One region of the Pseudomonas sp. CH61 genome, then DNA from elsewhere that is predicted to be linked to it. Evidence: predicted binding sites of a transcription regulator. Region 1 holds the regulator's gene; the other holds the start of a gene.
What was found. Region 1 encodes sigma-54, which starts transcription at its own class of promoters, with help from an activator protein. Its sites were predicted from a motif close to ANTGGCATNNANNTTGCTNT; they were not measured.
Positions count from the first base shown of each region.

Region 2: a site for sigma-54 is predicted at 2,244-2,263, ahead of AC5SEM_RS05875 (CmpA/NrtA family ABC transporter substrate-binding protein). Genes of this name have one in related genera too.

Region 1 covers NZ_CM182098.1:232,461-237,387, reverse strand. The annotation lists gene AC5SEM_RS00995 (KdsC family phosphatase) at 1-229, shown strand, start outside; gene lptC (LPS export ABC transporter periplasmic protein LptC) at 238-810, shown strand; gene lptA (lipopolysaccharide transport periplasmic protein LptA) at 797-1,342, shown strand; gene lptB (LPS export ABC transporter ATP-binding protein) at 1,342-2,067, shown strand; gene AC5SEM_RS00975 (RNA polymerase factor sigma-54) at 2,255-3,745, shown strand; gene hpf (ribosome hibernation-promoting factor, HPF/YfiA family) at 3,819-4,127, shown strand; gene ptsN (PTS IIA-like nitrogen regulatory protein PtsN) at 4,139-4,603, shown strand; gene rapZ (RNase adapter RapZ) at 4,606-4,927, shown strand, end outside.
Region 2 covers NZ_CM182098.1:1,285,778-1,290,704, reverse strand. The annotation lists gene rlmKL (bifunctional 23S rRNA (guanine(2069)-N(7))-methyltransferase RlmK/23S rRNA (guanine(2445)-N(2))-methyltransferase RlmL) at 1-131, opposite strand, end outside; gene rmf (ribosome modulation factor) at 664-879, shown strand; gene AC5SEM_RS05880 (quinone-dependent dihydroorotate dehydrogenase) at 1,136-2,155, opposite strand; gene AC5SEM_RS05875 (CmpA/NrtA family ABC transporter substrate-binding protein) at 2,379-3,590, shown strand; gene AC5SEM_RS05870 (ANTAR domain-containing response regulator) at 3,606-4,181, shown strand; gene AC5SEM_RS05865 (IS481 family transposase) at 4,277-4,927, opposite strand, start outside.

The DNA of each region.
Region 1 (4,927 bases):
GGGCCTAAGCTATGAAGAGGTCGCCTATCTCGGTGACGACCTGCCCGACCTGCCGGTGATCCGCCGTGTTGGCCTGGGCATGGCGGTTGCCAACGCTGCCGATTTCGTCCGCGAACACGCCCATGGCGTCACCCGCGCCCGTGGTGGCGAAGGCGCCGCCCGCGAATTCTGCGAATTGATCCTGCGCGCCCAGGGCCGCCTCGATGCGGCCCACGCCGCGTACCTGTGAGCCAAACCATGTTCAGCAAAAAATTTCGCAACTTCCTGCTGTTCGGCTGCATCGCGGCGATATTCGCCGCAGTGGGCTACTGGAACATCAGCCCAGAACGCTTTCTCGACAAACCGCCGGTTACGTCGATCGAGACACCTATCGACTGGTATGCAACCAACACGCATACCCTGCAATACCTGCCGGATGGCAAGGTGCAGTATGAAATGACGTCCGAAAAAGCCGAGCACGTGAAGGCAACCGACGTCACGCTCGTGACCAAACCGGACCTGAACATGTATCGCGGAACGGATTTTCCGTGGCACGTGACCAGTGAGCGCGGTGAAGTGAACTCAGGCGGCACCGAAGTCGAACTGATCGATTCGGTACGCGTGCAGCGCACCGATGAGAAAAACCGCGGCACCCTGATCACCAGCACCCGCATGACCGTGTTCCCGCAGCAGGAATATGCGCAGACCGAGCAACCCGTTAGAATCGACGGCGCTGGCGGTGTATCGACCGGCGTTGGAATGAAAGCGTACCTGAAGGAAAGCAGGATACACCTGCTATCGAACGTAAGAGGACAGTATGAGGCTCGTTAAAACCCTCCCTATTTTGCTCAGTCTGGGCGCAGCACTGGGAAGCGTGAGCGCCTGGGCTCTGCCGAACGATCAGCAGCAACCTATCCGCATTCAGGCCGACGACGCCCAACTGGATGACAAGAACGGCATCGCCACCTACAAGGGCGACGTGATCATCACCCAAGGCTCGATGAAGGTGACCGGTAATACCGTGACCATCACCCGCACCCCGGCCGGCGATATCGACGTGGTGACTTCGGTGGGCAACCTTGCCTACTTCGAACAACTGCAGACCGCTGGCGACACCAAGCCGGTTCAGGGCTGGGGCGTGACGATCCAGTACCATGCTGCGCAGAATCGCGTCGTGCTGATCGACAAGGCCAAGGTTGTCGACAAGGACAACAACACGACGCAAGGCGAGAAAATCGTCTATGACACCGTGAAGAAACTGGCCAGCGCCGGTCGCGCTACCGGCAGCAAGGTTACCGAGTCGCGTCCGCGCATCGACATGGTGATCCAGCCGAAGAAGAAAACCGACGAGAAAACCCAGTAATGGCAACTCTGAAAGCTCAGCACCTGGCCAAGGCCTATAAAAGCCGCCAGGTCGTGCGTGATGTCAGCCTGTCGATCGACAGCGGCCAGATCGTCGGCCTGCTCGGCCCGAACGGTGCCGGCAAGACCACCTGCTTCTACATGATCGTCGGCTTGGTACAGGCCGATCAGGGCCGCGTACTGATCGATGATCTGGACGTCAGCCACCAGCCAATGCACGGCCGTGCAAAGGCTGGCATCGGCTATCTGCCGCAAGAAGCGTCGATCTTCCGCAAACTGTCGGTGGCCGACAACATCATGGCCATCCTCGAGACCCGTCAGGAACTCGACAAGGCCGGTCGCCGCAAAGAGCTGGAAAGCCTGCTGCAGGAATTCCACATCAGCCACATCCGCGACAACCTCGGCATGAGCCTGTCCGGTGGTGAACGCCGCCGGGTGGAAATCGCTCGCGCGCTGGCAACGGCACCGAAATTCATCCTGCTCGACGAACCGTTTGCCGGTGTCGACCCGATCTCGGTCGGCGACATCAAGCAGATCATCCACCACCTCAAGGCCAAAGGCATCGGTGTGCTGATCACCGACCACAACGTTCGTGAGACGCTGGATATCTGCGAAACCGCTTACATCGTCAACGATGGTCAGTTGATTGCCGAGGGCGATGCAGAAACCATCCTGGCCAACGATCTGGTCAAGGAAGTGTATCTGGGCCACGAGTTCCGCCTGTAAGCGCAACAGTGCCCGGTGCGCCGCCCGGGCGCTGTATCGATTCAAGCAGGATTTAATACGCTTTAATTGTTACAGCGCTCTAGGCAAACACTTCAGTTTCAGGCATATAATTTGCTTAAGTTTGGCGCTCCGGCGCCCTGTAGTGGATGGCGCATAGCGCCGGCGAATAAGGTGTTAAGCCCCTGCCATGAAACCATCGCTAGTCTTGAGAATGGGCCAGCAGCTGACGATGACACCGCAGCTGCAACAGGCCATCCGCCTGCTCCAATTGTCGACCCTGGATCTGCAACAGGAAATCCAGGAGGCGCTGGAATCCAATCCGATGCTCGAACGCCAGGAAGAAGGCGACGACTTCGACAATTCCGACCCCATGGCCGACAACGCCGAACAGAAGCCCACCGAAATCCAGGAACCCTCCTATCAGGAAACCGCGCCGACGGTGGACAACCTCGAGGACGGCGAATGGAACGAGCGCATCCCCAACGAGCTTCCGGTCGACACGGCCTGGGAAGACGTCTACCAGACCAGCGCCAGCAGCCTGCCCAGCAGCGACGATGACGAGTGGGATTTCACCACACGCACGTCCGCCGGCGAGAGCCTGCAAAGCCACCTGCTATGGCAACTGAACCTTGCACCGATGTCCGACACCGATCGCCTGATCGCCGTGACCCTGATCGATTGCATCAACAATCAGGGCTACCTGGACGAAACCCTCGAAGAGATCCTTGAGGCGTTCGACCCGGAACTGGACATCGAACTGGACGAAATCGAAGCCGTCCTGCACCGCATCCAGCAGTTCGAACCGGCCGGCATCGGCGCGCGCAATCTCGGCGAATGCCTGCTGCTGCAATTGCGCCAGTTGTCGGCCAAGACACCTTGGCTGGCTGAAGCGAAACGTCTGGTCAGCGATTACATCGACCTGCTTGGCAGCCGCGACTACAGCCAGTTGATGCGGCGCATGAAGCTCAAGGAAGACGAACTGCGTCAGGTCATCGAGCTGGTGCAAAGCCTTAATCCGCGCCCGGGTTCGCAGATCGAGTCAACCGAAGCCGAATACGTCGTGCCCGACGTGATCGTGCGCAAGGACAACGAACGCTGGCTGGTCGAACTCAATCAGGAATCGGTGCCACGCCTGCGCGTCAACGCCCAGTACGCTGGTTTCGTCCGCCGCGCCGACACCAGTGCCGACAACACCTTCATGCGCAACCAGTTGCAGGAAGCTCGCTGGTTCATCAAGAGCCTGCAGAGCCGCAACGAAACCCTGATGAAAGTTGCCACCCAGATCGTCGAGCATCAGCGCGGTTTTCTGGAGTACGGCGACGAAGCGATGAAGCCGTTGGTCCTGCATGACATCGCTGAAGCGGTCGGCATGCACGAATCGACGATTTCACGGGTGACCACGCAGAAATTCATGCATACCCCGCGCGGTATTTATGAGCTGAAATACTTTTTCTCCAGCCACGTCAGCACCTCCGAAGGCGGCGAATGCTCGTCCACGGCGATCCGCGCGATCATCAAAAAACTGGTTGCTGCGGAAAATCAGAAAAAGCCGTTGAGTGACAGCAAGATCGCTGGTTTACTGGAGGCACAAGGCATTCAGGTGGCTCGCCGCACCGTCGCCAAGTACCGCGAATCCCTCGGGATCGCGCCTTCGAGCGAACGCAAGCGGTTGATGTAAGCCACGTTACAGCGTTCCAGTGGCAGGCTATCCAGCCTGCCGCTTTATGCACTGGCAACGAAGGAGAAGCTGTATGCAAGTCAACATCAGTGGACACCAACTGGAAGTGACCGAACCTCTGCGCGACTACATCAACGAAAAACTCGACCGATTAGAGCGCCATTTCGACAAGATCACCAACGTGCAAGTCACGATGTGCGTCGAAAAGCTGAAGCAGAAAATCGAAGCCACCTTGCATATTCCCGGCGGAGAAGTGGTTGCCAATGCCGAGCATGACGACATGTATGCCGCCATTGACCTGCTGACCGACAAGCTGGATCGCCAACTCAAAAAGCATAAGGAAAAGACCCAAAGCCTCCTCCAGGGCGCGACAGGTCGATAACCCCCCATTCCATGATCCGACTTGAAAGTATCCTGACCCCCGGCCGTTCCCTTGTGAACGTGCCGGGCGGCAGTAAAAAGAAAGCCCTCGAACAAATTGCCAACCTGATCGCCCGCGAAGTGCCGGATCTGGCCATGCAGGATGTCTTCGAGGCGTTGATTGCCCGTGAAAAACTCGGTTCCACCGGTTTTGGTAACGGCATCGCCATCCCCCATTGCCGCCTCAAGGGTTGCCAAGCGCCGATCAGCGCGCTGATGCACCTTGACGCTCCGATCGATTTCGACGCCATTGACGGCGCTCCGGTTGACCTGCTGTTTGTTTTGCTGGTCCCGGAAGCCGCCACCGATGCGCATCTGGAGTTGCTACGTCAGATCGCCAGCATGCTGGATCGTAAGGAAGTGCGCGAACAGCTGCGTAGCGCACCGAGTAGCGAAGCCTTGTATCAGGTCGTCCTGAGCGAGCAGAACGGGCATTAATCATGCGTTTGATCATCGTCAGCGGCCGTTCCGGCTCGGGTAAAAGTACGGCTCTGGATGTCCTTGAGGACAACGGCTATTACTGCATCGACAACCTGCCCGCAGGCTTGCTGCCGGAACTCGCCGAACGTGCGCTGATTCATACTGAGCTGGCGCAACCGCTGGTGGCCGTGTCGATCGATGCGCGTAACCTGCCGAGTCATCTGACGCGCTTTCCCGAGCTGCTCGAAGACGTCCGGGCCAAGCACATCCAGTGCGATGTCCTGTATCTGGACGCCGACGAAGAAACCTTGCTCAAGCGTTTCTCCGAAACCCGCCGTCGCC
Region 2 (4,927 bases), 1.1 Mb from region 1:
ATGGTCGCCATGCCACGCACGGCGGAAGTGTGCTCGCGCGCTTCTTCAAGGCCAAGCCCGACGGCTTCCTCGATGAGCAGGCCTTCAAGGCCTTTAGGGCAAGTGAGGAAGAGTTCGAAACGGTCGGACATGGGATTTCCAAAGCCTTTGGCTAGTGAATCGGCAACGCATTGCCGATCCGGTTTTCAATCAGGCGTTTTTCTAAAAGAACGCCCGCGTGGCACGAAGATGTGCCGTTCCATCCCCGCTGCTCGGGTTAAAGGAGCTTAGATGCCGGGACAGATAAAAAAGTTGATGAAACAAAAAGTCTTAAAGCGACCCTTCGTCGCTTTATACCCCAGCGCAAACGTGGGTCATTCTCACTAAAGAATTAACCCCATCATCCAGCGCGGGGCCGATCATACCGGGGTTTGCTGAAAAACCGTGCATGAAACCCGTCGTTACTTATGGCTGTAGCACTAATTTCGTTACGTCCTTATGACAAAACGATCATTCCCTCGGTGTGACTCATTGGTTAGAACTGAACACAGGTTGACGTCGCAACGGCGTCAACACCTTGGCTCGCCACGCCGGCAGCGAGCCGCACCATGGCAGGTTACTTCTGCCAGACCTCAGTTGAGGTCAACGCGACACAAAACAGTCAACAAGTGAGGGAAACACCCTATGAGAAGACTTAAGCGTGATCCGTTGGAAAGAGCATTTTTGCGCGGATATCAATATGGCGTTGGTGGCAAATCCCGTGAGCTTTGCCCATTTACTCTACCGTCGGTACGCCAAGCCTGGATTAACGGCTGGCGAGAAGGACGCGGCGACAACTGGGACGGTATGACCGGCACTGCGGGAATCCACAGACTCAACGAACTTCACGCCGTCGGCTGACACAGGGCATTAATTCCGACACGACAATCTGAATTTGTAACGACTTACCATGCACGTCCTTCCCGGACGGCGGGCTACGGCCCAGGGGCTCCTTCGAGGAGCCCTTTTTTATGCCTGTCACATTATCTGTGCCATACACAAAACCTGTAGGAGTGAGCCTGCTCGCGATAGCGGTCTGTCAGTCGCTGATGAAGTGACCGAAAGAAAGCTATCGCGAGCAGGCTCACTCCTACAAGGGAACAGTGGTGTCTATGGATCAGCGCAGGGCGGCGATCGCGTCTACCGATTCACGGATCAGCGCCGGGCCCTTATAGATGAAACCGGAGTAGATCTGCACCAGGCTCGCACCGGCCAGAATCTTCTCTGCCGCATGCTTGCCTTCGGTGATGCCACCCGCGGCAATGATCGGCAACCGCCCAGCCAACTCACCGGCCAGCACCTTCACGGTATTGGTGCTCTTCTCACGCACCGGCGCACCGGACAAACCGCCCGCCTCGTCGCCATGTTCCATGCCTTCAACGCCAACACGGCTCAGCGTTGTGTTGGTCGCGATCACTGCGTCCATGCCGGTTTCGATCAACGCTTGAGCCACCTGCGCGGTTTCTTCATCGGTCATGTCCGGCGCGATCTTGATCGCCAGCGGCACATGTTTGCCGTGACGCAACGCCAGTTCGGCGCGGCGCGTGGCCAGATCGGCGAGCAATTGCTTGAGCGAATCGCCGAACTGCAGGCTGCGCAGGCCCGGGGTGTTCGGCGAGCTGACGTTGACCGTCACGTAGCTGGCGTGGGCGTAGACCTTGTCCAGGCAGATCAGGTAATCGTCGACCGCGCGTTCAACCGGCGTATCGAAGTTCTTGCCGATGTTGATGCCCAGCACGCCTTTGTACTTAGCGGCGGCAACGCGCGCCAAAAGGTTATCGACACCGAGGTTGTTGAAGCCCATGCGGTTGATGATCGCCTCGGCTTCCGGCAGGCGGAAAATCCGTGGTTTCGGGTTGCCCGGCTGCGGACGCGGGGTCACGGTGCCGATTTCGACAAAACCGAAACCCAGTTGCGCAAAGCCATCGATGGCCGCGCCGTTCTTGTCCAGACCGGCCGCCAGACCCACCGGGTTCGGGAATTCGAGGCCCATGACCGTCACCGGCTTCTTCGCCGGCGCCTTGCACAGCAAGCCGTTGAGGCCCAAACGCCCACCCGCGCCGATCAGATCCAGCGACAGATCGTGGGAGGTTTCCGGGGAAAGTTTGAACAACAGCTGACGGGCCAGGGTGTACATGGGCGGCGATGACTCGAGCGGCGAAAAGAGGCGGCGATTATAGCCGGGCATCGACCTGCGGCGCGAGGCACATGCGCAAATCGAGGTGACTGGCATATGCCTTGCACTTTCATCGCTATCAGCTTGCAGGCCAATGGCGGCGTGTGGGTAAGGACAATGGCGTCGTCCCGGGTTTTGCCTGCGCAAAGTCCGCGGCGACGTTTTTTTTTCGAGGTAGCGTTGGATGAATGAATCTTCAGCAGGGCCGCTGGCTTGGGTCAATGGCAGCGATGCCCCGGAAAAGACTGCAATCAACCTCGGTTTCATGGCGTTGAGCGACTGCGCATCGGTTGTCGTTGCCGCCACACAGGGCTTTGCCCAACCTTACGGACTAACGCTGAACCTGAAGCGCCAGGCCTCTTGGGCGAATCTGCGCGACAATCTGGTCAGCGGCGAACTCGACGCTGCACACGGTCTTTATGGGCTGATTTACGCGGTGCATCTGGGCATCGGCGGTGTCGCCCCGACTGAGATGGCGGTGCTGATGGGGCTGAACCAGAACGGCCAAAGCCTCAACCTCTCCCACGGTCTGCAAAACCTTGGCGTGAGCAGTCCTGAAGCGCTGGACCGCCACGTGCACCAAAGCCGCGCAAAACTCACCTTCGCGCAGACCTTCCCCACGGGCACGCACGCGATGTGGCTTTATTACTGGCTGGCAAGCCAGGGCATTCATCCGCTGCAGGATGTCGACAGCGTGGTGGTGCCGCCGCCGCAAATGGTCGCGCACCTGCAAGCCGGGCGCATCGACGGCTTTTGTGTTGGCGAACCGTGGGCGGCCAGTGCGGTGCAGCAGGATCTCGGTTTCACCCTGGCGACGAGCCAGACCATCTGGCCCGATCACCCGGAAAAAGTCCTTGGCTGCACTCGCGAATTTGTCGAGCAATACCCGAACACGGCGCGGGCGCTGGTGATGGCGATCCTTGAAGCCAGCCGCTTTATCGAAGAGAGCCCGGAAAATCGTCGCAGCACCGCGCAATTGCTCAGCGCGCCGGCGTATCTGGACGCGCCGCTTGCGTGCATCGAACCGCGTTTTCTCGGGGACTATGCCGATGGGCTGGGCAATCGTTGGCAGGATCCTCATGCGCTGCGCTTCCACGGCAACGGCGAGGTGAATCTGCCGTATCTGTCGGACGGCATGTGGTTCATGACCCAGTTCCGCCGCTGGGGCCTGCTGCGTGAGGATCCGGACTATCTCGGCGTCGCCCGGCAGGTCCAGCAACTGGCTATCTACCGCGATGCGGCAACCGCTGTCGGCGTGGCGGCGTGGGGCACCGACATGCGCAGCAGCCAGTTGCTCGACGGCAAAGTCTGGGACGGCAGCGATCCGGCCGGTTATGCGCGCAGCTTCAAGCTGCACGCGATGAGCGACGACGCTCCCCTTCTCGCCCGCCGCTGACAGGAGACCGCGAACATGTTGCGCATTCTGTTGATCAACGACACAGCGAAAAAAGTCGGGCGCCTGAAAGCCGCGCTGACTGAAGCCGGTTTCGAAGTCATCGATGAATCCGGTCTGACCATCGACCTGCCCGCGCGCGTCGAAACGGTGCGCCCGGACGTGATCCTGATCGATACCGAGTCACCGAGCCGCGATGTCATGGAGCAAGTCGTGCTGGTCAGCCGCGACCAGCCTCGGCCGATCGTGATGTTTACCGACGAGCATGATCCGGGGGTGATGCGTCAGGCGATCAAATCCGGGGTCAGTGCCTACATCGTCGAAGGCATTCACGCCCAGCGTTTGCAGCCGATTCTCGATGTGGCGATGGCGCGTTTCGAGAGTGATCAGGCCTTGCGTGCGCAGTTGCAGGCGCGAGACCTGCAATTGGCTGAGCGCAAGCGTATTGAGCTGGCCAAGGGGTTATTGATGAAGATGAAGGACTGCAATGAGGAAGAGGCTTATACCTTGATGCGGCGCCAGGCGATGAGCCGGCAGCAGAAGCTGATTCAGGTGGCGGAGCAGATTATTGCCATGAGTGAGCTGCTGGGCTGAGGTGTTCTCACCGCTGAAGAGCCCCTCACCCTAGCCCTCTCCCTGTATGTACCGGACACATGGTGGACACATGTTCGGAGACATGGTGGACGGTTTTAGATCTTCTTACCTGCCGTCACGATCTGCAAGTTCAAGTCGATTTGGGCGATACGATGTCTACTCCAGTAGACATCGTGGATGCCGTCCTCCGTCGTTTCCCGGATAGCTACTGATCTTCCGTAAAAAGCCTTTCCGACCGTGTATTCACGATTCCCCCAGTAAATCTCGCCCTTCACCTGAACCTTCCTGACCACGTCCCCTTCGTCGTACTCCGGGGCCGCAGGTTGCTCCTGATATTCCCGTGGGCTGCTGCTGTAACGAGTAGCAGGAACCTGCATGTCCAGCGCTTGATGCGGGCGCTTCTGGTTATAGATATCACGCCAGATATCAAACGCCCGTTGCGCGTCGTTGAGATCGATAAAATGCCGGTCTCGCAGGACTTCATTTTTCAGGCTGCGGTGGAAGCGTTCCAGCTTTCCTTGGGTTTGCGGATGATAAGGACGAGAGTGGCCGACCTTGATGCCTTGGCTCATCAGCCAGACCTCCAGTGCGGTATAAACGCCTGTCTGATCACCCCAAGGCGAACCGTTGTCCATCGTCATGCGCAGAGGCAGACCGTAGAGCCGAAAGGCCCGCACTAGTTGCTCCTGGACGGTTCGGCGCTGCTCATTGCCGCACGCGGCGATGCACAGCGAAAACCGTGAATG